Regions from separate parts of the Paenibacillus sp. 2TAF8 genome, predicted to be linked through region 2. Evidence: riboswitches for the same ligand, from Rfam matches in the RefSeq annotation. Region 2 holds a riboswitch; each other region holds the start of a gene.

What was found. Region 2 has a riboswitch for thiamine pyrophosphate ahead of AB4Z30_RS12905 (ABC transporter substrate-binding protein). Riboswitches for the same ligand answer to the same signal wherever they lie in the genome.
Region 1: it holds a riboswitch for thiamine pyrophosphate, as region 2 does, so the genes downstream of both, AB4Z30_RS14550 (thiamine phosphate synthase) here and AB4Z30_RS12905 (ABC transporter substrate-binding protein) in region 2, are expected to answer to the same signal.
Region 3: it holds a riboswitch for thiamine pyrophosphate, as region 2 does, so the genes downstream of both, thiM (hydroxyethylthiazole kinase) here and AB4Z30_RS12905 (ABC transporter substrate-binding protein) in region 2, are expected to answer to the same signal.

Annotation. Positions count from the first base shown of each region.
Region 1 is NZ_JBFRFN010000008.1:213,190-223,567, reverse strand. It holds gene AB4Z30_RS14560 (hypothetical protein) at 1-830, shown strand, start outside; gene AB4Z30_RS14555 (ABC-F family ATP-binding cassette domain-containing protein) at 885-2,438, shown strand; TPP riboswitch at 2,478-2,587, shown strand; gene AB4Z30_RS14550 (thiamine phosphate synthase) at 2,829-3,512, shown strand; gene thiO (glycine oxidase ThiO) at 3,597-4,841, shown strand; gene thiS (sulfur carrier protein ThiS) at 4,838-5,041, shown strand; gene AB4Z30_RS14535 (thiazole synthase) at 5,125-5,892, shown strand; gene AB4Z30_RS14530 (ThiF family adenylyltransferase) at 5,889-6,938, shown strand; gene AB4Z30_RS14525 (winged helix-turn-helix domain-containing protein) at 7,085-7,786, shown strand; gene AB4Z30_RS14520 (C40 family peptidase) at 7,926-8,426, opposite strand; gene AB4Z30_RS14515 (thiamine diphosphokinase) at 8,767-9,408, opposite strand; gene AB4Z30_RS14510 (trimeric intracellular cation channel family protein) at 9,596-10,291, shown strand; gene AB4Z30_RS14505 (low molecular weight protein-tyrosine-phosphatase) at 10,298-10,378, shown strand, end outside.
Region 2 is NZ_JBFRFN010000007.1:133,062-143,439, reverse strand. It holds gene serS (serine--tRNA ligase) at 375-1,673, opposite strand; gene AB4Z30_RS12925 (helix-turn-helix domain-containing protein) at 2,176-2,394, opposite strand; gene AB4Z30_RS12920 (sigma-70 family RNA polymerase sigma factor) at 2,391-2,825, opposite strand; gene AB4Z30_RS12915 (hypothetical protein) at 3,152-3,331, shown strand; gene AB4Z30_RS12910 (hypothetical protein) at 3,675-4,160, opposite strand; TPP riboswitch at 4,466-4,578, shown strand; gene AB4Z30_RS12905 (ABC transporter substrate-binding protein) at 4,794-5,834, shown strand; gene AB4Z30_RS12900 (MTH1187 family thiamine-binding protein) at 6,305-6,595, shown strand; gene AB4Z30_RS12895 (ABC transporter permease) at 6,595-7,353, shown strand; gene AB4Z30_RS12890 (ABC transporter ATP-binding protein) at 7,406-8,437, shown strand; gene AB4Z30_RS12885 (TatD family hydrolase) at 8,538-9,347, shown strand; gene nfsA (oxygen-insensitive NADPH nitroreductase) at 9,594-10,337, opposite strand; gene AB4Z30_RS12875 (TetR family transcriptional regulator) at 10,330-10,378, opposite strand, start outside.
Region 3 is NZ_JBFRFN010000029.1:845-10,715, forward strand. It holds gene AB4Z30_RS26570 (MerR family transcriptional regulator) at 1-111, opposite strand, end outside; gene AB4Z30_RS26575 (MFS transporter) at 448-1,650, shown strand; gene AB4Z30_RS26580 (Lrp/AsnC family transcriptional regulator) at 1,669-2,124, opposite strand; gene thiE (thiamine phosphate synthase) at 2,544-3,209, opposite strand; gene thiD (bifunctional hydroxymethylpyrimidine kinase/phosphomethylpyrimidine kinase) at 3,209-4,021, opposite strand; gene thiM (hydroxyethylthiazole kinase) at 4,021-4,830, opposite strand; TPP riboswitch at 5,177-5,279, opposite strand; gene AB4Z30_RS26600 (radical SAM/SPASM domain-containing protein) at 5,509-6,390, shown strand; gene AB4Z30_RS26605 (pectate lyase) at 6,759-7,427, shown strand; gene AB4Z30_RS26610 (ATP-binding protein) at 7,749-9,230, shown strand; gene AB4Z30_RS26615 (response regulator transcription factor) at 9,223-9,871, shown strand, end outside.

The sequences.
Region 1 (10,378 bases), on a different contig from region 2:
ATGATTCTGCCAAGTTCGTGAAGGCGGATAAGGAGCTGGCTTTGTTTACCTTTACTCAAACGATGGCATTAAACATGGGCATACAGGATGACAAGGTGGCTATCCAACATATGTTTGATTACATCCCTGCGATCGTTATTCTGGATTACGACGGTTATTATATTTTTGCTAAGGAATCCGAGATGACAGGCACGATGGAAGCATCTTTCATACAGGTGTGGAGTCCGAAAAAACCATATACATATTCAGATTCGGAAGGCAACAGCATTAATTTCACACTTGATGGTTATGTACATGCTTATGATGCCAGGGCACGGAAATGGATCGAAGGATTTCAGCATGAGTTGGCCACGAGTTCAACAATTGCACTGCTTCAGGATTCAATACTTTTTGAACAGGTACGGCGCACCCACATCGTGACTCGTGTTCAGGACGAGCTGGCAGGTGTAATTAATCGCCATAATGAGTTCGCAAGAAAGAATGGGGTGTCTTATTTGTTTACGATGCCCTTAATCTCGCAAGAAGATTGGTACAATTCGATCAATGATACAGGTATCATGGCTTTTATACAGGGCATTGCTGCAGGGAGTCAGAAGATTAACAATTATGCGATTGGCGGAGGCAGACTAGTCAAAAAAACAGCAGTTGTTGGCGGAGTTGATCCCGCAACAGGGATTAAATATCATTATCCTGCCACCTGTAACCCCGGTTTTCGTGCTGAAGAGGTATTCACGACTGCAAAGCAGGCAGCGGCCAGGGGTTACTTTGAATATGATTGCTCTGCCCATTTTTCATTACTTTCAGAAAAGACTGAACCTGTGCTAGAATAGGGGTTTGAAACGATAACTAAAAGTAATGTAAATAGATAGGAGCAGTCTCATCTTATGAGTTTATTGTCAGTAGAGAACGTCAGTCACAATTTTGGAGACCGTACGTTGTTTAAAAATGTTTCTTTTCGTCTACTAGCCGGAGAACGAGTTGGTCTGGTTGGAGCTAACGGTGCCGGAAAATCAACCCTCATGAATATCCTGACTGGAAAATTGCTTAAGGATAGCGGTAAAGTGGAGTGGACCCCTAAGGTCCGTTACGGTTATCTTGATCAACACACGAAGTTAACACCAGGCAAAACGATTCGTGATGTACTCAAAGATGCTTTTCTCCCATTGCTGGAACTGGAAAAGGAAATGATGGCGATCACGGATCAGATGGCTGATGCCGATCCAGAGAAGCTGGAACAGTTGCTTGAAGATATGGGCGAGATTCAGGAACAGCTGGAACAGGGCGATTTTTATCTGATCGATGTGAAAGTGGAAGAAATGGCAAATGGTCTGGGATTAAATGCCATCGGCCTTGATCGGGATGTTGCAGCTCTTAGTGGTGGACAACGCACGAAGGTACTTCTCGCGAAGTTATTATTGGAAAAACCTACTGCCCTTTTATTGGATGAGCCGACCAACTATCTGGATGTAGAGCATATTGAGTGGCTAACACGCTATTTGAAAGACTATCCTTATGCTTTTCTGCTGATCTCTCATGATACGGAGTTCATGAATGAAGTTGTTAATGTTATCTATCATTTGGAGTTTGCCAAATTGACTCGGTACGCTGCAAACTATGATAAATTCCTGGAGATGGCAGATATGCAGAAAGCACAGCATATTGATGCCTACGAGAAACAACAGGAATACATCAAAAAGCAGGAAGATTTCATTCAACGCAACAAAGCTCGAGCTTCGACCTCTGGTAGAGCGAAAAGCCGGGAAAAACAACTCGGAAAGGTCGAGCGAATTGATCGACCGGACGAAGCCGCAAAACCAACATTCAAGTTCAAGGATGCGCGCGCGAGTAGTAAAACTGTTTTTGAAGGTATCGACTTTGAAATTGGTTATACGTATCCGCTATTACCCAAGATGACGATGACGATTGAACGTGGAGAAAAGATTGCGATTGTGGGATGTAACGGGGTAGGTAAATCAACACTTCTCAAAACAATTTTGGGTAAAATTGCGCCGATCAGCGGTAAAACATTCCTTGGAGATTACTTGGAGACAGCTTACTTCGAGCAGGAAGTGAGAGCGGGAAATATTACACCGATCGATGATGTATGGAACGAGTTTTCACATTTGACACAGAATGAAGTGCGAGGTCATCTTGCACGCTGTGGGCTTAAAAATGAGCATATCACTCGTCCTCTTAACATGCTGAGTGGAGGAGAGCAGGCTAAAGTGCGATTATGTAAGTTGCTGATGCGTGAAAGCAACTGGGTTCTGTTTGACGAACCGACGAACCATCTGGATGTAACAGCAAAGGCTGAACTGCAGCGTGCGTTGCAGGAATACAAGGGAACCGTTTTACTTGTATCTCACGAACCGGATTTTTATGAAGGCTGGGTCACCAAAACGTGGAATGTAGAAGAGTGGTCTGAAAAAGCACAATGACAAAAAAAACCGGTTGTGGTAATATAGGCTACAACTTCATATGAACACTAGGGGGGCCGCACGATGCGGCTGAGATGGAAGAATGCGATTCCGGACCCTTCGCACCTGATCTGGATCATACCAGCGTAGGGAAGTGGCGCGTTTCAGCGAAAAAGGTAGTAAATGATTCTTCAATGTAAAGATGGGATCTTTACTACATCGTGATGCAGGCATCTCAATACATGAGCAGACAGTTATAGGGTTACCGATTAAACTGTTTACCAGGTATTCGTCGAATGTTTGTTATTGAACTGAACCTTTTTTAATACGCAGCCACTCCCTACGGGAGTGGCTTTTTTTGATTTTATTTTCGTTACGCCGCTCCCAAGTCTGAAAGGAGGGAAAACGAGATTGCATCCTACGGTGACTGAGCATGAAGAGAACGAATTAAATGAATGCTCAAAAAGCCATCCCTGTTTTGAGTTACATGTGATATCTACGAATCAGAGGGAACAGGTAGCTATGTTAAAGGCAGCCAAAGAGATATGGCCTTATGTGCAATACATTCACATCCGCGAAAGGCAGCTTTCGCAGCAGGAATGCTTCAACTGGGCGAAGTTGATGGTAGAGTCGGGTGTTCCAGCCTCCCGCATTGTGATCAACGGTGCGAATCTGTTTTCGTCAGGCGATTTTTATCGCGGGGCACATTGGAGCCAAGATATGCTGCAAAAAGCGAAAGTAACGGTAACGCAGAAAAACAAGCATAACCCGCGGCTTCGGTTAGGAATATCCGTGCATTCCTTACACGAAGCAAAAATTGCAGAAGAGTATGGCGCAGATTATCTTTTTTTCGGGCATGTATACCCAAGTGCAAGCAAACCGGATATAACACCAAGGGGATTAGAAGCATTAACCGAAGTATGCTCGGGTGTGAAAGTACCTGTTATAGCAATCGGTGGGATTCAGACGAATAACATTCAGGCCGTCATATCTGCGGGAGCCAGGGGTGCCGCTGTGATCTCAGGTGTATTACAACAAAAAAATCCTGCCCATGCTGCTGCTCTTTTAAAACAGGCTATGGAAGCGGTAAAGTGAATGCTTCTCAATCAAAATAATGTGAATGATCTCAAGTAAGCGGTATCTGAATGTTGCTTAATATGCAATGAAGGAGATGAAAAAATGAATCAGAGCGGAATGAGTCAACATGAGGGAACTGTCGCCCCATCGAATGATGAACATAAGTTTGCAACAATGTCCATATCCTCCACTTCAACAGAATCACAGGGAGCTTGGCATTCAGAAACGATCATTGTGGGCGGAGGGGTTATAGGCTGTGCGATTGCTTTTGAGCTGGCATCGAGAGGCCAGGAAGTACTTCTTGTTGAGCAATCCCAGATTGCCAGCGGGGCCTCCAGCGCAGCTGCCGGCATGCTTGCAGCAGATAGTGAAGCTTTTGCACATCCACTCATGGTAAAAGCCGCGTATGATAGCAGAGAATTGTTGCATAAGCACAAAGAGCAAATATCTGCTCTGACAGGTATAGACTTTGGATTGAGACGCAGTGGCTTTATCACACCGTTTCGATCATACAGTGATTTAAATCAATACAAGAACAAATGGAAAGGTTCTTCGGGCGCAGAGCAGTTTTGGTGGGACCGTCCCACGGTGCAACGAGAAGCGGAATGGCTAAACAGGGAAACATATGGCGCTTATTACAGACCACTGGAGAGTGAAGCGCTGCCTGTGTCGTTGACTAGAGCTTATGCGAGGTCTGCTCAGATGATGGGTGCACGGATATGGGAAGGAGTGCAGGATGTGCGTCTGGTCGTGAACAACGATGGAGTCCGAGGGGTTGCCACTGCCAAGGGTGAAATATCTTGCAAACATGTTATCGTGGCTGCTGGTTTGCATGGAGGGGAACTAATGTATCAAGTAGGTGAGACCTTGCCTACAAGACCAGTGAAAGGTGAAATTATGGCCATCCGTTTTCCACAAGATCAAGCGGTATACAGACCTGATCGCACTATATATGCAGAAGATGTCTACATCGTTCCAAAAGTAAATGGCGAGGTGTGGATTGGAGCAACCAGTTTGCCAGGAAGAAAAGATCACAGCGTATCTGCAAATAGTGTGCAACGATTACTTGGTGCGGCAAGTTATTGGGTTCCGGGAATCAAGGGGGCAGACTTTGTACGGGCATGGGCGGGAGTAAGACCAGCCACCCCGGATGGGTTGCCGTATATAGGAAAATGTGAAAACATTGCTGGCTTGTACACAGCATATGGCCATTTTCGCAATGGAATATTACTTAGTGCAATAACTAGTCAATGGATTGCTGACATGCTGGAGGGCAAAAGTGCGCAAGAGATCGGAATTGAAGCATTCTCGCCAGATCGATTGAAGAGAAAGGGTGTTATGTTGTGAACATTATCGTGAATGGCCAAAAGATGCAGGTTGACGACGGGGTAAATCGTGTCGACAAATTACTGCAATCATTCAACCTGCAAGTGAAAACGGTAGTGGTTGAATTGAATCGCAATATTTTGACCAAAGACCACCATGAAACAACTATGTTAAGAGAAGGCGATCGGATTGAGATTGTTCATTTTGTCGGAGGTGGCTAAGCGAAGTAATACTCAGGCGATGGTTGAAAACTATGGAATAGTAGTTGAAGGTGAAAACGTATTGAATACTAGGAGGTCATAGGGTGTTAACTATTGGAAAATACTCGTTTGAATCAAGGTTGTTGCTTGGAACAGGCAAGTTCAGCGATTTGGAAGTCCAGAGCCAAGCTGTGGAAGCCTCAGGAACGGAAGTGCTAACCTTCGCAGTACGTCGTCTGAATCTGGAGGAGACGGGCAAACAGCACTTTTTGGATACGTTGGATTTAAGCAAATATACGCTGCTTCCCAATACTGCAGGTGCTTCAACTGCTGGGGAAGCTGTAAGAATTGCAGAGCTTGCGCGAGCTTCGGGGCTTTGTGATATGATAAAAGTCGAAGTTATCGGAGACGGAGTCACGTTACTCCCTGATCCGATTGAAACGTACAACGCTTGCAGCATTTTGCTTGAAAAAGGATTCACCGTGCTCCCCTATATCTCGGACGACGTCATTTTAGCTAAACGGCTCCAGTTGCTGGGCGTACATGCAGTCATGCCAGGAGCTTCTCCGATCGGTGCAGGTAGAGGGATCATCAATCCGTATAATCTGGAAATCATCATCGAACAGGCTGTAGTGCCTGTTATCGTAGATGCAGGTTTGCGATCACCAAAAGATGCAGCTTATGCCATGGAACTCGGGGCGGATGGCGTTCTGCTTAATACGGCTGTATCTGGATCGGGTGATCCTGTTAACATGGCAAAAGCTATGCGACTTGGGGTTGAAGCCGGTAGACTGGCTTACGAATCAGGCATGATTCCAATGAAGCGTTATGCTGCAGCAAGCAGTCCGGTGGAAGGAATGGTTCATACATGACAGATCAGTTACATCACGCAGAGCAGGTGGATCGCTATTCCAGACAGGAACGATATGCGCCACTCGGTAGAGAAGGTCAAGCAAGATTAAAAAATAGCAAAGTTCTCATTATAGGAGCTGGAGCACTCGGAACGGGTATTGCAGAAACGCTGGTTCGTTCCGGTGTTGGACAGATTACCATCGTAGACCGAGACTATGTCGAATGGAGCAACCTGCAGCGGCAACAGCTTTACGTGGAGCAGGATGCCATTGATCGTATGCCAAAAGCGATGGCGGCGCTCAAACGCTTAACAGCCATTAATTCAACAGTCCGCATCGATGCCAAAGTGATGGATGTGCGAATGGATGAGTTGGAAGAGCTTGTTGGACAAACCGATCTAATCATGGATGCAACCGATAATTTTGATACAAGACTGCTTATTAATGATATGGCACAGAAACATCAAATTCCTTGGATTTACGGCGGGTGTGTGGGCAGTTACGGTATTACGTTTACGTTTTTACCTGGTGATACACCTTGCTTGAACTGCCTTTTGGGTGAAGTTCCACTCGGTGGAGATACTTGTGATACATCTGGCATTATTCCTCAAGCGGTTCAGATGGTGACCGCGAATCAGACAGCGGAAGCGATGAAGTTGCTTAGCGGTAACAGAGCTGCTCTTCGGCGTAAGCTGTTGTCATTTGATGTATGGCGAAACGAGTACATATCCATTAATGTGGACGGGGCAAAAAAGCAAGACTGTGCTTCATGCAGTAAAGCAGCCACGTATCCGTTTCTGTCTGCATCCAATCTGGAGAAAACTGATGTTTTATGTGGCAGGGATACCGTACAGATTCGGCCTGCCCGGCGCATGCAACTGGATCTTTCACAAACAGCAGATCGATTAGAGAGGCTTGGGGAAGGAAAAGTGGAGAGTAATCCTTTTCTAGTCTCATTTACAACCGGACAACATCGTTTAGTTATTTTCCAGGATGGTCGTGTACTTGTTCATGGAACAAAAGATACGGCGGAAGCACGTACAATGGTTCACCGCTATTTTGGCTGAATCACATTAAACATAGACCTAAAATATCCTTCATCTACTAACAAAGTCTGTTCCCGCGGGAATGGACTTTTTCTTTTTATGGCATCCTAACTGTACAATCCATGCCAATTAGCGGCGGCGGAATACAGACGGGCCGGGTGAAAAAAATGAAGACAACCATCATCCTGGTGGGCACTGGTGAGTTAGTGCGCCGGATCGAGCATGTTATGCAAGAAGAGGGCTATGGAATAAAGCATATTGAATGGCCTGAGTTGAACGACAAGATAGATATAAATTCCGCTCGTCCACATCTGATTATTTTAGTGGATCGAGAGCCAGAACATGTGAATCAGAGTGAACCGGATAAAATTGCTTTGAAAAAATGGATGAATCAAGGCTTGTCCTTACCTTTAATGGTTATCATGCCTGAGAATTCTCCGCAGCGAGTTATCGATTGGCTTGATTTTGGAGCGAATGATGTGATGGAAGAGCCTTTGCATTGGAAGGTTATGCTGGCCAGAATTCGTAGCTTGCTCCGGTTGTTCTCAAGTGCAACACATGAAGGCGAGGAAATGATTGTGGTTCAAGATCTCAGGCTTAATCTTCGCTCGAGAAGAGTGAGTCGTGGAGGACAATATCTGAACTTAACTCCTAAAGAGTATGAATTATTAGAATTTTTGGCGATTCACGTGAACGAAGCTTGTACAAGAGGCGATATTTTGCGTGAGGTGTGGGGCTATGAGTTTGCTATGGATACCAACGTTGTTGACGTGTACATTAAACATCTGCGGGTAAAAGTGGATAAAGGAAGAGATGTGAAGCTAATCCAGACGGTTCGTGGAGTCGGTTATATGCTGGAGGGCGGCTGATTTTTAAAACCCACCATTCTCCAGTTTGAAAGAAGGCTTGATCTGGGTATTTATAAAGACAGTAAAAAGACAGGATGATATGAAAAAACCGGATCAATTGATCCGGTCATCAGCTAGTTTGTATAAGGGAGAAGTTAGGCTAGAGGACGCGGCGAGCTGTAATGTACGTTCTTTTCCACGTACCAGAGTTCAGATCTGACAAGGTCACGCCTGGTGAACCGTAAGTGTGAAGAATTTTGCCGTTTCCTGCGTATACACCAACATGAGTGATATTAGAACCGGTGGAACGGCTGCCACTTGAGAAGAATACCATGTCACCAACACGAAGATTGGCTTTAGAAACAAATTTACCTTCTTTGGATTGCTGTGCGGAAGTGCGCGGAAGATCTACACCATACTTTTTGAAAATGTACTTCATAAAAGAAGAGCAGTCAAAATTTTTGGTTGTTGTTGTTGAAGCACCGAAGTTATATGGAGTTCCCATAAATTTTTTACCGTAGTTTACAATTTGTTGTCCTGTTGATACCGATGAAGTTGCGGCTTGTGCAACAGGTGCATTTGTCATTAATACAGCTCCAAAACCTAGTGTAGCGCACAACCCGACGGTTACGGCCTTTTGGATGAAGAAGTTTGTTTTCATGTAGTTAGTACCTCCAAAATTCGTTTTCGTTAAGTTGCTAGAGCGAGTATAACAGCTTTGTAACACCCTAGAAATTGGATACATAAGCAAAAAGCCTGATAGGCCAGTCGTTTGCACGTATTTATTAAAATATGATTAAAAATGTCAAAAAATTAATCATTGACGAATGGAAAACAAGGATTAAAAATAAAAACCCCCTTGAAAATCAAGGGGATTTCTTCATGAAAGTCTATTTTATCTTCAAAATCCAGGTTACAAAAAAGTAATAATTAAATGCTAAGCTACGTGCGATAAGCATTATAATTTTACTGAATTATCAAAGTCAAAGCGATTCCAATAGTCAATCCTTGCTCTGAATTATAAGTAACATACCGCTATCGATTGATACTGTGCCCGATTCGTCGAGTAATTTGTTACTAATGCCCAAGGATTGCCCCATATGTATGGTGGCTTGATCGAGAGGATACATGAATCCTTCCAGACATATTCCTGTAACCTCATGCGTTAAAGGAAGTAGAGACACATAGGTATAACCTCTCTGCTCTACTATAGCACTGGAAGTGGTCAATGTCATATAGTTGTGCTCGTCCTGAAGTGCACAGGAGATATGATGCTGCATAGCCCGAACCATAATATGAACATTAGCAAGTGTATGGTCCATTCGAGTGCCTGTCGCACCAAAGATGAGAATATGAGTAGGTTCATGATCAAGGGCCGTCTCAAACGCCATTTCGGTATCTGTAAGGTCTTTGTGGATCGGGTCACAAGCAATAAACTTTACGCTGTTGTTGCTTACGATCTCTCGTTCATCATCAGTAATGGAATCGAAGTCGCCCACTGCGATGTGTGGTTTGATACCATGCTCGATTAAATACAGTGCACCGCGGTCTGCTGCAATAATGACGTCATCGGGTTTAATCTCATCAAGGAATTGCTTGGCGAGTTGGCCTCCTGTGAAAATGACAATACGTTTATGATGCATTCTATTTCATCCTTCCTAATTAATAGAGGGAATACATATCAGGTTTATTAAATAATTCTGTACTAAAGCTCTAAACTATACACCAATCCAGTATAATCGACAAAATGTGGTTGCACAATTTCTGTACTCGCGGATACAATGGGGAGAGCGACATGGAGATGACTTGAAAAGTGAGGTTTGAACAGAGTTGGACTTACACATTTTTGAAGTATTCAGCATTATTGGCACAATCGCATTTGCAATGTCCGGTGCATTTGTAGCTATGGAAGAGGAATATGATATTTTGGGCGTGCTTGTGCTTGGGCTAGTCACTGCATTCGGAGGCGGAGTGATTCGGAATGTGCTCATTGGTGTGCCTGTAACGACACTATGGAGCCAGGGCTCGTTAATTATGCTTGCACTGATTTCGGTAGCCGTTGCTTTTGTATTACCTTTGAAGTGGATAAGCCATTGGAAACGGACAGAAGCGTTATTTGATGCGATTGGACTAGCTGCGTTTGCGATTCAAGGCGGATTGTATGCGGCCAACATGGGCCATCCAATTAGTGCCGTGATTGTTGCAGCTGTATTGACGGGAATTGGCGGAGGTATCATTCGGGATCTTCTTGCCGGGCGTAAACCGCTTGTTTTGCGTGATGAGATTTACGCAGTGTGGGCAATGGCAGCCGGGTTTGCCATCGGAATGGGTTGGTTCACAACAAATATTGGATTGCTGATTTGTTTTGTAACAGTTGTCTTTTTCCGAATGTGTTCTGTACATTATAAATGGAAGCTGCCGCGTCGTTCGTTGACTCCAAGCGAAAACGTCAATCTGAAGCCGGAGAATCTGCTTCCGCAGCATGCACCATCTGTGATTCAAGGGACTTTGAGCAAAGGGGAGTAACATAAGATGATTAATGTTGTATTTGTATGTCTAGGGAACATTTGCAGATCACCTATGGCAGAAGCGGTTATGCGCCATAAAGTTCTG
Region 2 (10,378 bases):
TATATCGGACTTAAGGTGGTTAAACTTAAATGACAAGTAGGATAGATAGGAGCATTTTATGATTTTCATTGTATGATCCACAAAGGTACGCTCAGAAGATGAGATGGTCTTACTGATGAAAACAGCCCGCAATCGTTTTGAAAAGGTACTCCAATCCGGAAGGATTGAAATTATTAACGAGCGTGAATGGAAGCTGCGTTAAGAATACAGGTGAACCATGGAACGTATACAAACGCCAGAAATATAGAAAAATACCAATGGTATAAAGAAAAGCTTATGAAGCAGCATATATTTGAATAAAGAGGAACCCGATAAAGGCTCCTCTTTATTGGTTTATTCTTTATTTCCTTAGATCGACATCACGTGTATTCCTTCTATTCACCCTGCTCATGCTCTGGCAAAATCAAACGTTCGGCCCCGCCCATGTAAGGACGTAGGGCAACCGGAATATAAATACTTCCATCAGCCTGCTGATGGTTTTCCAGCAATGGGATCAAGATGCGCGGCGAAGCTACGGCTGTATTGTTGAGGGTATGGCAGTATACCAGCTTGCCGTCCTCGTCAACACAGCGAATGTTCGAGCGACGAGCCTGAAAATCATGCAGATTCGATGACGAATGGGTCTCGCCATATGCTCCGCGGCTTGGCATCCAGGTTTCGATGTCATACTGTTTGTAGGTTTTCTGCGACATATCCCCAGTACATACCGCCACCACACGATACGGCAGTTCCAGCATCTGCAATAGCTCCTCCGCATGCCCTGTAATTTCCTGCAGCATCTTTTCCGATTCTGCCGCATCCGGCGCACACAGGATCACCTGCTCTACTTTGGCAAACTGATGCACACGGTACAGACCGCGAACGTCACGTCCGCCCGAACCTACCTCACTGCGGAAACATGTCGATACTGCAGCCAGCTTTACGGGCTGTTTCACGTCGAGCACTTCATCCGCATAATACGAAACGAGCGGTACTTCCGATGTGCCAACAAGCCACTTGTTCTCACCATGCAACTCATACACCTGATCCCGGCCTGTCGGGAAAAACCCCGTGTTCACCAAGGCATCCTCCCGAACCATGAGCGGAACTTCCAGCGGAGTGAATCCGTGCTCCATCAGCAGATCCAGTGCGAGCTGCTGTACCGCCCGGTGTAGTAACAGACCTGCCCCCCTGAGCACATAGCTGCGCGTTCCACCGATTTTCACGCCACGTGGTATATCGATCAGCCCGTGCATCTCTCCAAGCTCGACATGATCTCTTGTATCGTAGTCAAACACGGGAAGTTCACCTACCCGCCGTAGCTCTACATTGTCTGCATCCGAACTTCCAACAGGTGTATCTGGCGACACGGTATTGGGTACCAGCCATTGCAATCTGGTTACTTCCTCCTGTATTACCGCCAGCTTGGCTTCCTCTTGATCCAGCTGTTCATTCAATTCTTTTACCTGTGCCCGCATGGTCTCTGCTTGTTCACGTTCACCCGATTGCATTAGCTTTCCGATCTCCGCAGACAGCGCATTGCGCCGACGACGTGCCTCTTCCGTGTGCTGTAAAAGCGCTTTGCGCTCGTCATCCCGTTCGATCAGAACAGTAATATCGATCTTGATTTTTTTCCCGTCTGCTGCCTCCTGAACCTCTTCCACATGTGCCCGAACCCACTTCATATCTAACATGGTCACCGTCTCCTTTGGCTAAAAAAATACAAAGAGCGCCCTCATCCCTTGGGACGAGGAGCGCTCTGCTCGCGGTGCCACCCAACTTGCCGAACCGGTTCAAACCTCCTGATTCAGCCTCTTGGTCCGCGATAACGGGCGGTTCCGGTTAACTTGGGAAAATTTCAATTCGCTCCCTGGCGAAAACGCCTCCGAGTTGGATTCTCTTCAACGGCATAGTCCGATCTGTAATTGTGTCTTTCAGTATATATGAAGACAGCACTACATTGCAACCTGGTGTTTTGAGAACCTGTTTTTCTACCCATCCGTTCGCCAGAATCATAGCGAACATTAGCATTTATATGGATTTATGTATTATCATTGTTGTTATAAGAATAACACCTTAGAATTTTCGCATCATCAATATCACTGATTGACTTGTTATCTCGTCTGTTTAGATTCTATACTTAATTTGGAACCACAGCAAACACCATTAAAGCAATTGTTCTAGAAAGATAATACACTAGGCTCCTCTCATTTCTCTATGTGATTCCAACTCAAATCTATTGACAACTTCAATTAATTGTAGAATCAGCTCTTGCTTCAAATCTTCACGATTCTGGACATTTGTTTGGCACAGAGATTTTTTGATTTTGGGTTCAAATCGGTAAATCACCTCCATTAGTGCCTCTGGATTATTTTGTTTCGCTTTTCTGATGAGTTCTCCCCACGTCTCATTCATAATTGTCCCCCCTTATGCATGATAGCTGTTCTTAGTTTTTCCAAAGCTTTTTTTCTTGTCTTAGAGACACTTTGCTGTGAAATTCCAAGGATAAGAGCAATTTCCGTATCACGTAGAACCTTACAGATCGACAAGTTAATAATTTCTCTTTCGCGAGCTGTTAGACGAAGGAATGCAGCATATAAGAATGGATCACTGATCTGTTCTTCTAATATTCCAACTATTGATCCAAATGCAACATCGGTCTCGGTCATCAAGACCTCATCTCTTATTTCCATATCCTCCAAAACCAAAGCATAACGTTCATTGATCTTCCTTATTTTTTTATCAAAATGAATGGAATTATAATGAAGCATACTAGAGACGTATCCAATAAATCGTTTCTCCCCATCTGAAATATCAAATGAATGTGCCTTATTTTCACGGGTCATAGAATCTCCTCTCTTTTTGTAAAAATATAAATTAACAAGATTCAGAAATTAACGGAACGTATGTTCTTATTTTATTATAACTAACATCATTAATTATTACGCCTACGATATAGAGGTATTTGGAAGAAAAAAAGACGAAAATATAGAGTACTTACAATGAGGACAACAGAAGAAGAATGCTTGGGGATTTGAAAGAACGATAAAAAGACATTATGAGCTATCATTACGTCTTTGGAGAATTTCCGGAATTCACAGGAACCTTGCATTAGCTGCATATATCATAGTAAATATGCTAAATTATATCTACTGAAGGGAGCTGTGACTTTATGAATATGAAACCAAATAATCTAAATGGTTCCGAGGATGAAGCTACCAAACGAAGAGCAGAAGAAATGGCTCGTCAAGCTCAGGGAAGTTCTTTAAAGAGTGGTATAATAACGACTTTGGTTTTAGCAGTCGTCATTGTTGGTATTTTTTATGGTATAGCTTACTTTAGAACCAGCTAAAAAGATTATAAAAATAAAGTTTACATTAAAATAATTTCTGATTTTTCAGAATTAGAGTCTTTTAACTTATAACACACTCCCCACATTCCAGATGTACAGTAAATAGAAACCTGGAATGTATGGGGAGTTTTCTTATAAGATCCCTTTAACAATATTAGTGCAATCAAACTATCGCCTGAACGTCTATGCATGGGTTTTCGTAGTAAATAAGAATCTGATACGTTTAGTCGAACTCCCTTATTGCCCGGATATAACTATGAAGAGAAGCAAATTTAAAAAAACAATTTATTTTACTTAAAAACAAATCTAACTGTTCCTTCAGTTAGGTTATTTAAACGATTCGTTAAACGGACACCACCGCCGCTTGTCCTTTAAACAACTTGCCAAACACATAACGCACTAGCGGCCCGAGTACGATTAACTGATACGGCAAAGCCAGACTAAAGTTACGAGCAATCGTGTGAAGATACGCACTGAACACGGATACTCCATCTAACCGATCTACTGCATAGGCAGTAATGATACCATATAGAGACATGACCAAAACCATACCAATGACCATAAAAATTGACATGGTAACTACACCTTTGATTTTACTGGTTTTTGCAAATGGGATGGAAAACGCAATTCGTCTCGCTACGGGTCCTACGATGAACGACTCCACCAAAAATGCCAGGACAAAACAGATCAAAAATTGAAACAGCATCTGCATCACGGACATCTGACTTAACATCCCCGTATGCCAAAGATTGAAGGTCATCATTACTACGACCATTCCTGTACACATCATAAGTCCAAAAATCACTTGTTCTTTCTTGCTTACTGGCAATATACTCATCCTTTCTGTAACTTGGATCATTATAGACAATTGGAATCCCTTCACATAAGTGAACATTCTGTGAAAAATATTTTTAGTCCAACTTATGTAGGGTGTGTCTGAAAACGCTGAAGAAAGCAGACTTTGCCGGATTTCCGTTCCAAGCAAGGAAGTTTACCGCAGACGTGCCGGGGCACATCAAGGGGAAGCGACGTAGCAAGGGGCGAAAAAAGATACACTTCAGCAGGTTTCAAGATACGCCCTAGACACAATCCTGTCACTGGCCTATAATTACACCTAGTAATGCCCGTAACTTCATAGTTTCCCAGGGGAGTCGGAATTGGCCGGCTGAGAGTGTATCCCACCAAGATACTAACCCTTAGACCTGATCTGGATCATGCCAGCGTAGGAATCGGAGTATATTGCAACGGCACAGCCATAGGCTGAACGCCACTCTCTCACGCCTGCACGCGTCCCGGATTACGGGGCGCTTTTTTTGTTTTCTTTTGACATGCAGAAACAGAAAAATGACGTTATTCGGATAACCCGCAAGTATAAATTCGTCGATTTATGCAAAGGGATTGGATATGAAGCCAAGGAGTACCCCGTGCCATCCGGCCGGACATACCGAAGGAGAGAATCACAATGAAATGGCGCAAAACGATGGGAATGTTACTCATGTGTGTACTGTTGGTTACCGTGGCTGCATGTGGTGGCAAAGAAGCCGCTCCGGCTGAACAGAACGGTACGACCAGTTCGGAGAAAACGAATGAGAACAGCGGTGCTGCACCGAAAGATGTGAAGGTTGTGCTCGACTGGACTCCAAATACGAATCATACTGGTCTGTATGCCGCAGTGGATCAGGGTTTTTATAAAGCAGCAGGTCTCAACGTCGAGATTGTACAGCCAGGTGCTGGTGGAGCAGATACGATGGTTGCCTCAGGTGAGGTACCGTTTGGCGTCAGTTATCAGGAAAGTGTCACTCAGGCGCGTACGCAGGACGTTCCGCTTGTGTCGATTGCCGCAGTTATTCAGCATAATACGTCCGGTTTTGCAGCGCCGATGGATCGCAAGATCAAATCGCCTAAAGATTTTGAAGGTAAGACGTATGGCGGTTGGGGTTCCCCAGTAGAAGAAGCGGTGATGCAATCCATTATGGAGGGCGAAGGTGCTGACGTATCCAAAGTCAAAAACATTAACATGGGCGATGCAGACTTCTTCACAGCTGTGAAACGGGACATCGACTTTGCGTGGATTTTCTATGCCTGGACGGGAATTGAGGCGGAATTACGCGGAGAACCGATTGACATGTTGTATGTGAAAGATTATGCCAAAGCGCTGGACTACTACACCCCTGTCCTCGTAACCAACGAACAGACGATTCAGAAAGACCCTGAACTGGTGAAAGCTTTCCTAAAGGCCACTTCTGAAGGGTATCAATATGCCATTGACCACCCTGAAGAAGCAGCGAACATTCTGATCAAAGCCGTGCCTGATCTGGACAAGGAATTAGTACTGGCAAGCCAAAAATGGCTCAGCCCGAAATACCAAGATGATGCACCACGCTGGGGCGAACAAAAGGAAGAGGTGTGGAAGAACTACACCGACTGGATGTTCAGCAAGAAATTGCTGGATAAAGAGATCGATGTAACGAAAGTCTACACGAACGAATTTTTACCACAGTAATACGTAGCATTATCATCATTAATGTAAAATGAAATTTGATATTTTCACGTTTGAATGAAGAGGACACGGACAACTTGAAGAAGCGAAGCGATCGCTTATAAAATTCACCGAGTTTCCCCTTTCTACATCAGTTGAACTACTCGTTTACACATTAACGGAGAGGACAGAAAAAACCTGAAAAAGCGGAGCTAAAAGCTTTCTGAAAGAAAGCTAGCATCGGAAGCATACGCTTCGCCTTTATCACCGGATTTTCCCCTTTGGAAAAGGAATCAAAAAATCTGGGGATAACAGCGATTGGAAGGTTATTCTGTCATCGGAGTGTCTGTGTAAACTTTCTTTAGTTAAATTTATATAGAATGGTTCAAAAAGCTTGAAGATTACAGCAATCGGGAAGTTACTCTGGCATCGAAGTGGCACGTGTAACGATCAACTTTTCATTTTACTCACACTCGAAAGGAGAATTTTCTCTTATGGCAAGTACATTACTCAGCATACAGGTGATTCCCAAAACGCCAAACGGCGAGAACTCCTATCCTTACGTAGACCGCGCCATCGAAGTCATTCAACAATCCGGCCTGAAATATCAGGTCAACGCACTCGACACCACGATGGAGGGCGAATTGGATGAACTGCTGGAGGTTGTCCGCAAAATGCACGAAGTGCTTGTGGAAGCCGGCAGCCCAAGCATCATCTCCCAGATCAAAATCGCACATAGTCCAGACGGATTCAGCATGGATACACTGACGGAGAAATATCGCTAATGTCTACCTATTTCAAAAGTGTATGGCCGCCCCTCGTGGCGGTTATTCTCTTTATTGCGATATGGCAGGGGGCCGTCTCCCTGTTCCATATTGAGAAATGGATGCTGCCTGCGCCGTCCGATATCGCCCACGAAGCAGCTTCTCAGGCTGAACGTCTCGGCATGCATGCTGCCGCAACGATCCAATTAACCCTTATCGGATTCGTTGCCGGAACAATGGTAGGCCTGCTAATTGCGATGGTGCTGCATCTGATTCCTTTTCTCAAATCAGCCTTGTACCCATTACTCATTCTTAGTCAAAATATCCCAACCATTGCACTCGCACCACTCCTGCTGATCTGGTTCGGCTTTGGCCTGCTGCCCAAGCTAATCACGATTATCCTAGTCTGCTTCTTCCCAGTGGCGGTTGCGGCCATGGATGGACTAACACGCACCGATGCGGCGATGATGAACTATATGCGTATGGCAGGAGCGAAGCGCCATCATATTTTTTGGAAACTGGAGCTGCCCCATGCTCTGCCATCCTTATTTTCCGGCGTCAAAATTGCTGCCACCTACAGCGTAATGGGAGCCATCATTGCCGAGTGGATCGGAGCGGATAAAGGTATCGGTTATTATATGATGCTACAGAAGTCGGCTTACCGTACGGATCGCCTTTTTGTTGCCATTATGATTATTGTGGCGCTTAGTCTTCTGCTCTTCCTGCTCATTGCGCTGTTAGAGAAGCTACTTGTGCGCTGGCGCCCACAGAAGCGGTAGTTTTCTGCATATCAGAGGTTAACGTAATATGGACATTAGGATGTGATTCCCTATGAAAAGATACCCGAATGAACCTGTGCAATCCGCACAAGTTAGAAACACACCACCCGGAGATGACGACGCAGCTTACATAACTGCTCAGTCTTCAATAGCGGAATCCGAACCACCGGCAGTACCTTCTTCCGTTTCCACATTGACGCACAGTGAAGCGACCGATGCGGCTCTAAGCCTGGATCACAATAAAACGAACGGTTTGGGTTACGCCCCTGTTTCACCTGCGCTGGACATCATTGATGTACATGTGTCCTTTAAAGAACGACGGCGTAAGCTGCCTGTACTGAATGGTTTGTCCCTGACCGTGGAAAAAGGGGAGTTCGTCGCCATCGTAGGCCCTTCTGGCTGTGGCAAAAGCACCCTGTTCCATATCATCGGCGGTTTGCTGAAGCCGCAGGATGGCGAGGTATTCATGAACGGTAAGCGGGTTACCGGACAACGTGGACATATCAGCTACATGCCGCAGCAGCCCGCCCTTTTCCCATGGCGAACCATTGAGGAGAATGTGATGCTGGCTGGCGAAGTTGCTTCAGCAGCGGCTTTCGCTGCTCCAGGCGTTCAGCCTGCTCCACGTGCCGAAGCCCTCGCTGAGGCACGACAGTGGCTCGGCAGTGTTGGCCTTGCCGGATTCGAGCGGGCTTACCCTCATCAGCTGTCAGGCGGGATGCAGCAGCGTGCCGCTTTCCTGCGTGCACTACTCAGCCCGCAGGAGCTGATGCTGCTCGATGAGCCATTTAGTGCGCTCGATGCCCTGACGCGGAGCGACATGCAGCGCTGGTTGCTCGATATCTGGGAACAGAATCGCCGCTCGGTGCTGTTCATCACCCATAATATCGAGGAAGCGCTGTTGCTCTCGGATCGTGTCTATGTGTTATCGAACCGGCCTGCAGCCGTGCTGCACGAGGTTGAGGTTCCTTTTGACCGCCCGAGACGAGATGAGATTGCAGAAGAACCTGCCTTTCTTGAACGCAAACGACAGATTGCCCAGTGGATGAAAGAAGAACAGCAGAAGACCCGCCTATCTCGATAGCGCGGGTTTTTAGTTATATTTTTCCTGATTTGGGTGATCCAATACATTAAATAGAACGTTACATCATATAAATACCTAGGAAATAAGGAGGAACTCCCTCATGCATTCCCGAACGTTTGCACCGCTGATCGATGCCCATATCCATTTGGATCAATATACTCCCGAGGAACAGCAGGCGATGCTGACCAGCTTCAGGTCACAGGAGATCGAGGCCATGATTGCAGTCTCCATGAATCTGGCTTCCGCTCAGTCCAATCTGGAACTGGCCAAACAGCATCCGCACTATATCTACCCGGCGTTTGGCTATCATCCCGAACAACCGCTGCCATCCCTCGCCGATCAGGAGCAGTTTTTTCACTGGATCGAAGAACACATTGGACATGCCATTGCTATTGGGGAAGTAGGCTTGCCCTATTACAGCCGTGAAGAAGCACAGCGAACAGGCCTGAGCTTTGACCAGAGCGGATATATTGATCTGCTGGAGCAATTCATCATCCTCGCCAAGAAACACCATAAACCTGTTGTGTTGCATGCCGTGTACGAAGATGCTGATATAGCCTGCAATCTGCTGGAGAAACATCAATATGCACATGCCCACTTTCACTGGTTCAAAGGATCAAAACAAACGATTCAGCGTATGGCAAACAACGGATATTATATCTCCTTCACACCGGATATTCTATACGAAACGGAGATTCGTGAGCTTGCCCGGCAATATCCGGCGGAACAAGTGATGGCAGAAACAGATGGGCCTTGGCCCTTCGAGGGGCCGTTTCAGGGACGGATGACACACCCGGTGATGACACGTCAGGTGATTCAGGCTTGGTGCGAGATTACCGGTATGGGAACCGAGCGGGCAACACGGCTTTTTTACCGAAATACCAAACGTTTCTATCATCTCCCAGATTAAGCGAAGGAGAATTAAAGCGACTTCGAACAAGGATATACGCATGCAAAAAGCCAGTCGGACTCACGATTGAACGGCACTCTGTTAGCCAAACGTTGGTAATACCCAACTGACTTTGGGTGGCTGTTCAATCCTGTCCTACTGGCTTTTAAACCAACTTTTGAATCTGCTCTTGATCTACATCATTCATCCTGTTTGCGAATTGTACAGATGGTGCAATTCACAACGTATACAATGGCGAATTACGCACTAGCGCTTCAGAAACCCTCTGCGTTCCAGAAATGCTCTCACTTGCATACGAGCAGGCTCGGTAAGACGTTTCGCCATGAGTTCAGACCATGGAGTTTTGCGCTCACCGTGGGTACGTTCTTTCAGGTATTCTGTCGTGGTCACATCATACTCTTGAACACCTTCCAGAGTTTGTTCTGGTTGGTAGCGGTTATGATGTAATACAGCTTTTAGCGGCAGACGTGGGCGAATGCCCGTTTCCTGATCTGCAACCCCGATGCACATGCCATATACCGGATAAACGCCATCCGGTAATTCAAGTAATTCTGCTACTTCTTCAATACGAGTGCGAAGTCCACCGATATACACAATACCGAAACCGAGCGATTCGGCAGCAAGAGCGGCATTCTGAGAGGCCAATGCAGCATCAATCGTAGCAACCATAAAATTTTCGGTGGAGTCTGCATAAGACTCCTTCTCCGGAAGATGACGCTTCGCCGCATCTTTCAGTCGGTACAGGTCAGCACACCATACGAGAAAGACCGGACATTCATTGACGTAAGCCTGCCCCCCGGCGAGTTCAGCTAGTTTGGCTTTCTGTTCCTGATCTGTCACAGCGATAATCGAATAGGCCTGTACGTTGCTTGAAGAGGATGCCATCTGTCCCGCCGCTACTATAGCAGCGAGTTGCTCCTCACTGACTGGATCTGGCTTGAATTTGCGTACGGAGCGGTGTTTCATCATCAGTTCAATCGTTTCATTCATGGCTGTTCACTCCCAATCCTCGAAGTACAAACTCCACCGTC
Region 3 (9,871 bases), on a different contig from region 2:
TCCGGCAGGAGTGATCTCATCTGGAACAAGCAGCCCGATCTCGTCATAGTGATGCAGTGTGCGCACACTGATCGAAGCAAGTTCGGAGACTTCTTTTACTTTCATGGCCATGGGTGAAACCTCCTTACACCATGAATTGTACAATGTCACGTTACGTGAGAGTCAATAAGTTAATTATGTGAGGAAGGGGGAAGGCAGGCAAGGTGAATGAATATTTTACGTTAAGGTAAAGCCAATTTAATCATACATGGGTGAAAAAGGAGGATCATTGAAATTCAAAGCAAAGCTTGTGAAAAATAAGGTTTTTCTTCGTTAACAAGCTTAAGTACCTTTAATGCTGTATGCAAAACCCCTACTCATTTCTGTAAGCTTATTAAAGATAGTAAGTGTACATTCTAGCTATCCAAAATACAGAATAAAGGGGATTTCATTGTGATTTCAAACGAGATGTATTCCATTAAAAATGATACATATGCCCAAAAACAAAGTCTTCCATGGGCGGCTCTACTGGCGTTAGCTATGGCTGGATTTATCTGCATACTTACTGAAAGCCTGCCTGCTGGACTACTCCCCCAGATTGCCATTGGTCTTGGCATAACGCAGGCAAAAGCCGGACAACTTGTTACGCTGTATGCTGCAGGCTCTCTGGCAGCTGCAATTCCGCTGACTGTGGCAACACGCGGGTGGAGGCGTAGACCTCTTTTGCTGTTATGTATTATAGGCTTTCTTCTATTTAACACGGTAACTGCTTTATCTTCGGTATATGTTATAACGTTAATTGCACGTTTTTGTGCAGGAGTAGCAGCGGGGGTGTTATGGGGAATGACCGCGGGATATGCACGTCGCATGGTGCCCGAGTCATTAAAAGGAAAAGCCATAGCTGTTGCTATGGCAGGTACACCTTTGGCATTAGCGCTTGGTGTTCCGATCGGTACTTTTTTGGGGACGTATGTAGGCTGGCGTTTAATCTTCGGAACGATATCCATATTGACGCTCGCGCTTATCGTATGGGTGTTCTGGAAAGTTCCAGATTATGAAGGCGAGGTCAAGCAGAACCAACTCTCACTGCATAAAATCCTGTTTCTTCCTGGAATCCGGCCTATTTTACTTGTGGTGCTTGCCTGGGTGCTAGCTCACAATATTTTGTATACTTACATTTCTCCTTTTCTGGCAAATACAGCACTGGCCCATAGAGTTGATCTGATTTTGCTCCTATTTGGCGTAACTTCAGTGATGGGCATTTGGATTATTGGGCTGCTGATTGATCGTTACTTAAGGATACTGGTTCTATTAAGTATTGCGATATTTGCTTTTGCCTCAGCGGCGATGGGAATCTGGAGCAATCAGCCGGCTGTTATCATTACAGGAGTGATTGCATGGGGATTGACCTTTGGGGGAGCGGCAACGTTACTCCAAACAGCTATTGCACATGCAGGAGGCCGCAGTGCCGATATTGCCCAATCGATGTTGGTAACGGCATGGAATCTAGGGATCGGCGCGGGAGGTATGGTTGGTGCTATTATGCTTCATTGGATCGGGGCTAGATTCCTGCCGGGTTCATTGGTGCTATTGTTGTTTATTGCTCTTCTTATTACGTTGTGCTCTAAAAAACACGGATTTCCTAGTTCACCTTCAAATGGCGATATCTAAATTAGAAAAGATGAACGGTTAGGATTCCTTAGAGATCAGGAACTGGGGTTCTTCAATTAGGTTTTTGGATGCAATAGGCGAGGACATTGCGATAAGTGTAGTATAGGTTCCGTATTTGTCACATCGATTTCCGAATGCCTCTAAGTCTGCGATAGAATCTGTCATGATTTTTAATAAATAATTGTGTTCTCCACTGACGCGATAACATTCTACAACTTCGGGCGAAACACGGCAGAAATCAAGGAAAGCAGTGCATTCTCTAGTTTGAAATAGGAGATAGGATGTACTTTGTTTTCCTAATTTTTGCGGATTAAGGATGGTGCGATACCCTTCAATAACTCCACTTTCCTCCAGTCGTTTTACACGTTCTGTGACGGCTGGCTGTGAAAGTCCCACCAATTTTCCTAATTCGGTCATAGACAATCTGGCTTGGTTTTCCATATGAAACAAGATGTTTCTATCGATCTGATCCATAAATTCACTCCCTTTTATTGTATAGGTTATTTCGCCAATATAGTTTTATATTCATAGTAATTAAAAGATAATGTTTTGTAAATGTGAAGCTTTATAACAGAAATGATTTATATATTAAATATGTTCGGGATGGAAGGGAGGGGATGAAATGGTTATGTGCGTGATGCAAGGGGAGAAAGGTGAAAGGATATAAAGGATGAAGAAGGATGTAACAGGTGCAACAGGATGCATAGGTCGTGGAAGGATAAGGAAAATAAAAGATGTAAATGCTGCGGAAGGATAAGGCTGAAAAAGGATGCAGGAGGATGTATAGGTTGCAGAAGGAGTCAAAGGAGCTAAAGAATGCGAAGAATAAAATAAGAATGCAAGGGATGCAGAGCAAGTGGCTGCATCCTTTGCATAGCGGGCGGGGAGCATGGCTATGCCTGCTCCCTGCGGGTGATCGCAGCGAGCTGTGCAGTAGCTGCGTGCATATCGGCCGCACCCGCGATGGCGGAGATGACGGCTACGCCGTCGGCTCCAGCCGCCATCACGGCGGCCGCGGTATCGGGCGTAATGCCGCCGATACCAACTACCGGAACTGCGATGCCTGCGGCGCGCAGTTCCGCAACCCCTGCGGGGCCCAGCACAGCGTGGGCATCCGCTTTGGAGCGCGTCGGGTACATCGGCCCGACGCCAAGATAGTCTGCGCCCGCCTGCACCGCACGGCGGGCTTCAAGGGCGGAGTGGGCGGATACGCCAAGCATCCGCCCTTCGCCGATGCGGGCGCGTACCAGCGCCGCGTCCGCATCGTCCTGGCCGACGTGCACACCGTCGGCCTCTACGGCCACAGCCAGCTCCACATCATCGTTCACGATGAACGGTATCCCGTGCTGGCTGCACACCTCGCGAAGCCGCAGCGCAAGCGCTAAGCGGGCTTCGCCTGCAAGGGCACCAGTTCCCTTCTCGCGGAACTGGAACAGCGTGATGCCGCCAGTAATCGCCTGGCGGAGCACCTCCACCGGGTCACGCGTCGTATTGACGCTGCCCATCACCAAATACAACTGCAGCGCGCGGCGCACCGCTTCCGTATCCCATCTACGCATCAGCGTTCACCTCGCTGTCTGCGCTGGTACGCAAAGTGATTCGTTGGCCCGTGCCCGGCCCCGATTCCCAGCTCATCTTCTATGGCTGCCTGAATGAATGCTCGCGCGGTCGTAACGGCAGCCAGAATAGGGGAACCTTTCGCCAATTCCGCCGTAATGGCAGCAGAGAACGTGCAGCCGGTTCCGTGGGTATGACGTGTCATTACTCGAAGATTCTTCAAATATTGAAAGGAATGCCCGTCATACAGGACATCGACAACCATACCGCTTCCCGTATCATGTCCTCCCTTGATCAAGGCATACGTTGAACCCATCTGCACCAATTGCTTGGCGGCTTCCTCACGCTCGCTCAGGTTCCGGATTGATTTCCCGATTAGCAGTTCGGCTTCCGGGATGTTAGGTGTGATAAGCAAGGCATGAGGGAGCAGATCCTGAATGAGTGCTTGCACAGCCTCCTGCTGAAGCAGAGGCGCACCGCCTTTGGCAACCATCACGGGATCAATCACCAGATTAGACCAGCCGTACTGCTTACATTTTGCCGCAACAAGACGAATAATCTCGGCACTATATAACATACCTGTTTTAATGGCACGCGGCTGAAAGTCGGCTCCCGTTGAATCAAGTTGCTGGGCAATACCATCGAAATCAATCGGAAACACGCCTTGAACCCCTGTTGTGTTCTGCGCGGCGATTGCAGTAATGACCGTCATGCCGTATACACCAAGTTCCTGAAAGGTTTTGAGGTCCGCCTGAATTCCTGCACCGCCGCCGTTATCAGACCCGGCAATCGTTAACGCTTGAGCAATATTCATCACACACCTCCACGAATCTGACGGATTTGTGCATGCTCCGAGAACAGTGAAGGTGTGACCTGCGCCAGTTGATTTAACAATTCAATCTGGAAGCTGCCCGGCCCCTGATGAGCCGTTCGTGCTGCAGCCTGTTCAGCGGCTATACCATAGGTTGAGACAGCCTCCACCACACTGTTCAGCAAGTCGCGCCCCGGCTCGGCAATCGCAGTAAAAGCACCAATGACCGAGCTGAGCAGACAGCCTGCCCCGGTAACCTGGGTGAGTAATGCATGTCCGTTGCTTGTGAGGAAAGTATGATATCCGTCTGTAATAATATCGTACTGGCCTGTAATGACAACAATACAGTCAAGCTGTTGCGCTGCCCGCTCGGCAATGCCTATTCGGTCTCCCTCGCCAGCCCCGGCATCTACACCTTTGATATTCCATGGTACACCAATGACATGAGCGACTTCGGCGACATTGCCTCGCAATACCGTAAGGCGAAGCTCACGAACCAGCATCTGTACTGTATCCGTGCGATATGTTGTGGCTCCTGCACCGACAGGATCAAGTACAACAGGCACATGATGTGCATTAGCCGATTGTCCGGCTAGACGTATCGCTTGAACGACCTTTTTATCCAATGTGCCGATGTTCAGAACCACCGCGCCAGCCATTCGAGCGACGTCAGCGACTTCTTCGTGAGCATAGGCCATAAACGGTGAGGCTCCGAGGGCAAGCAGACCATTTGCCGTAAAAGGGGCAACCACAAGATTGGTAATATTATGAACCAAAGGATTGAGTGATCGTACACGTTCCAGATAAGACATCGTCATTTCCTCCTTGATTTCGAATGATCTTGATGGTGATGAGAGTGAATAACACCCAGATATCGACAAGAAGAGCATTTTGCATCATGCTCCAAATAACTGCTTTCTTCTCACGGGATGACAGAGATTGTATATTCGGAACATTTGAATCCATACTCGGAAGAGGAATTTTCCTTGTTTCGAAATTTATATTTTGAACGGCAAGTGTCTCGGTCACCAAGCAACCAGCACACAACTACCACATCGCCAAAAAACAAAAAAGCCCCGCCCATTTCCGGAGAAATGAGCAGAGCTATACGTTTTAATTGAGGTTGATCCCATCAAGGATAGAAATCATCCACTGCCAATAAAAGCCGCTCCACTTCCCTCCGCTGGTATAATCCAGATCAGGTTCAAAGGGTCCGAATCGTCGTATTCGTCTCAGCCGCAAGGCTCCCCCAGTGCAAATGTAAAAGATATGCAGTTATGTCCTCAGCATATATCCAACTTGGCTTAATGTAAATAGGGAGGGGATGTGTGTCTTGAAATTATGGTGAAAATATACTGGACTTTTGTAGGGATCCTCTGATTACGATTTACCTAGGCTCGTTAACCCGATATAATGGGGATTGGCTCATATGGCCGTACTACGAATGAGGGCAGGACTGTTGTTCCTCCCGGCAGAATGGGGACCCTGAGTTGAAAACGTTCAAGAAAGTATATATTGAAATTACAAGCATCTGTAATCTGGCATGCAGTTTTTGCCCGCAAACGAAGCGAGCCAAAGGATTCATCGACCCTGAAGTCTTTAATAATATATTGGATCAGATCAAACCACATACGAAACATATCTACTTGCACGTCAAAGGAGAACCGCTCCTTCATCCCAAAATTGACTTGCTGCTGGATATGGCTCATGCCAAGGGATTTAAAGTTAACATTACGACCAACGGTACGCTGCTGCCGAAGACACAGCATAAATTATTAGGTAAACCTGCCCTGAGACAGATGAATTTTTCGTTGCACAGCTTTGACGGTCATGAAGGTTCTACGGATCGTGACGGATACTTACGTAACATTTTGTCTTTTGTGCGTGAAGCGGTGAAACACAATGTCATTGTCTCGTTCCGATTATGGAATCTGACACAGGATAACTTCACCAATGCTCAGATGAATCGAAATCGGGAGACGCTTGAGGTGCTGGAACGGGAATTTAATCTCGACTTCCGGATTGAGGAAAAAGTCCTTCCAGGTAGCGGTGTGAAAATTGCACCCAACGTATATCTGAATCAGGATCATGAATTCCAGTGGCCAAGTCTGGATGCACCTGAAGATGATGGCAAAGGGTTTTGCCATGCACTGCGCAGTCAGGCAGCTGTGCTTGTCGATGGAACCGTGGTTCCATGCTGTCTGGATGGAGAAGGTGTCATCAACCTTGGGAACATCCATGAGAAGTCTTTTTCCGACATTGTGGATGGAGAGCGTGCAAACAATCTGGTGTACGGTTTTTCCAAACGGGAAGCCGTGGAAGAACTTTGCCGCAAATGCGGATACCGTCAGCGGTTCGGAGCAGGAGCTTGAGAAGGTTGGAGTATCGTAGGAAAAATAGTAACAAAGCAGGACTTGTTTTTTGAGATATAGATTAAGGTTCCTTAAGCCCCTAATGTCTTCATCAGACTATAGGGGCTTTTTTGATGAAATGGGACGGTAAAAGCAGCATATCACGAGTTAATATCGGTACATATCAAAAATACGATATTCAAATAACAAGGCATTACCATCTGAATTTATGCTAAAAAATGTAAATCTGATCTCATGATTATTCCTGTAATCTCTCTTTTTTTGTAGGATGAAGACAGGTTCCGAGCGGTGTTCTCTTCTGCGGTTCTTTTGGACAAGCCAGCGTGCTTGGAGACGAAATCACTCATAATTAAGGGAGGATGTTCATGATGAAAAAAATGTTAACGCTGTTGTTGTCCGCCGGTCTGGTCGCTTCCATATTTGGTGTTATGCCCGTTGCGGCTGCACCAACGGTTGTAAACTCAACAATTGTTGTACCTAAGGGCACGACGTATGATGGACAGGGGAAAACCTTTGTTGCCAATCCGTCCACTTTGGGTGACGGTTCTCAAGCAGAGAATCAGAAGCCGGTCTTCCGGCTGGAAGCAGGCGCTACACTGAAAAATGTCATCATTGGTGCGCCAGCGGCAGACGGTGTGCATTGTTATGGAAACTGTAATATCTCCAATGTTGTATGGCAGGATGTAGGCGAGGACGCGTTGACGCTGAAATCATCAGGAACGGTGAACATTACAGGTGGTGCAGCATACAAAGCGTACGATAAGGTGTTCCAGATCAATGCGGCAGGCACAATTAACATTAAAAACTTCCGTGCCGATGATATCGGCAAGCTGGTGCGGCAAAATGGAGGCACAACATTCACTGTCAACATGACTCTTGATAATTCCAATATCTCGAACGTAAAAGATGCCATTATGCGTACAGACAGCAGTAGCTCCCAAGGCAAAATTACGAATACACGTTATTCCAAAGTGCCAACACTATTCAAAGGATTTGCTTCGGGTAAAACGAGCCAGTCCGGTAATACGCAGTATTAAACTACACTGAGCGAAATGCTCCAAACCATGTGGAGTGGATGCATTAACGTGGATGTAACTGTCGTAGAATAGTCGCTAAAGTCACGAATCTAATCATTCAAGGGTTTAACTATTCATCATTTTAATACGCATGTGGCTTATATAATTAAGTCATATGCACCATACAGGGTGAAGCAGAGGATATCTGCTTCACCCTGTTTTTTTATGCTCATAGCCATACGACAACATGTAGCCAATATGATTTGCATATGGGCAATAGGAAGCATCTTGTGATAACATGTGCACTAACTGTACCAATCGCATGGTTAAGAGGGGATACCTATGTCAATTCGCATCAAAATGCTACTTTCGTTTACAGGTATGCTTGTTATCAGTCTCCTGTTTATTTTGCTTACAGCAAGTCTGTATACTATTGCGGCAACGGGGGATTTGCAAAGTTTTCGGGATATATACAAAGTACATTATCAGATCAATCCACTGACGGAACAGGGAGAGACGATCTTTCAAGAGATGAAGTTTATGGCGAAAAGTAATCCGGACGAGCTGCAGGACAAGGTATTGCTCCGTGACTTTGATATGAAGCTTCGAGCCGAGAAATCCGGGCTCTACGTCAGACGTGAGGATCATCCGATCTTTGAATCACGGACGTTCCACCAACCCGGACTGGCACAGGCGCTGCCTGAATATGATCTAAACAACAACCAGATCCGAAGTACGTTTAATATCGGTGAGCGTTTCTATGCGTACGCCAAGTTTGATTTCCAATATTCAGATGGAGAACGAGGCAGCATCTTTGTTATTCGGGAGAGAAGCCCCTTTGCAGAACTGACGCGCAAGCTGTTACCTGTGATGTCTCTCCTGTTGATTGGTGTCCTGATCATCGCTAACCTACTTTTGTTCCGCTGGATCACACGCAGTTTCATTCAACCGTTACATCAGCTGCGAAGTTCGGCCGAACAGATCAAAAACGGTAATTTGTCTTTCAAGCTTGAGCCTTCCTCCAATGATGAAGTAGGACAGCTTAGTGAGGCATTTGAGAGTATGCGGAATCAGTTGCAACGATCCAATGAGCTAAGGCAGCAAGATGAGATTAACCGCAGAGAGCTGATCTCCAACATCTCGCATGATCTTCGCACGCCGATTACTAACATAAAGGGATACATTGAGGGCATTCGGGATGGGGTAGCGAATACACCGGAGAAAATGGACACTTACGTCAACATCATTCATTCCAAAGCCGTTAGCATGGATAAACTGGTAGATGAATTGTTCTTGTACTCCAAACTGGATTTGAACCAGGAACCCTTTGTATTCAATCCGATAGATCTGGTTGATTTTATAGAGGATAGCATTGAGGAATTGCGATATGATCTGGAGGATAAGGGCGTATCACTCGAATGGCATAACCGAGCATCAGGCGCCGTAGTGTCTGCTGTTGATCTTGATAAATTGCAACGCACAGTGGTTAACATCGTAGAGAATGCACTGAAATACATGAATGATGACGACAAACGACTCCGCATTATTCTTGAAGCCGATCAGGAGTGGAATACCATTACATTCGAGGATAATGGGAAAGGCATATCAGAGGAAGATCTGCCTCATATATTTGAGCGTTTCTACCGAGCCGAGCAGTCACGTAACTCGTCTACGGGCGGAAGCGGTCTTGGGCTGGCTATTGCCCACCAGATTGTAGCTGGACATGATGGTCTAATCTGGGCGGAAAGCAAGCTGGGTGAAGGCACAAGCATCCATATTCAATTGAAACGCCTCATGGAAGAAAGGGGGGAAAGCCATGACTGATATTCTGATCATTGAGGATGAGACGACCATTGCCGAACTGGAGCGGGACTATTTCGAACTCCACGGATTTACGGTAGAGATGTGTCATAACGGGGATGAAGGTTTGCGCCGTGCTCTGGACGAGAACTATCGACTAGTCATCGTAGATTTGATGCTTCCTGGTATGGACGGCTTTGAATTATGCAGACTCATTCGTGAGCAGAAGGAAGTACCGATCCTTGTTGTTTCCGCGAAAAAAGAGGAGATCGATAAAATCCGCACGTTTAATCTCGGTGTCGATGATTTTATTACGAAGCCGTTCAGCCCAAGCGAACTGGTAGCAAGAGCCAAGGCTCACTTGACCCGGTATGAGAGATTGCTCGGCAAGAGCAAACCTGCCGAACAGGATGAGATCCACATTCGCGGACTTCACATCGACAAGGGATCACGCCGTGTATTCATGAACGGAGAAGAGGTGGGTATCACTACCAAAGAATTTGATCTGCTTGTATTTTTGGCAAGTCATCCGAACCGCGTTTTCAGCAAATCCGATCTGTTCGAACGAATCTGGGGCATGGAATCAAATGGCGATATTGCAACGGTGACGGTGCATGTTCGCAAGCTGCGCGGGAAACTGGAGAGTGATCCAAAACATCCCGAGT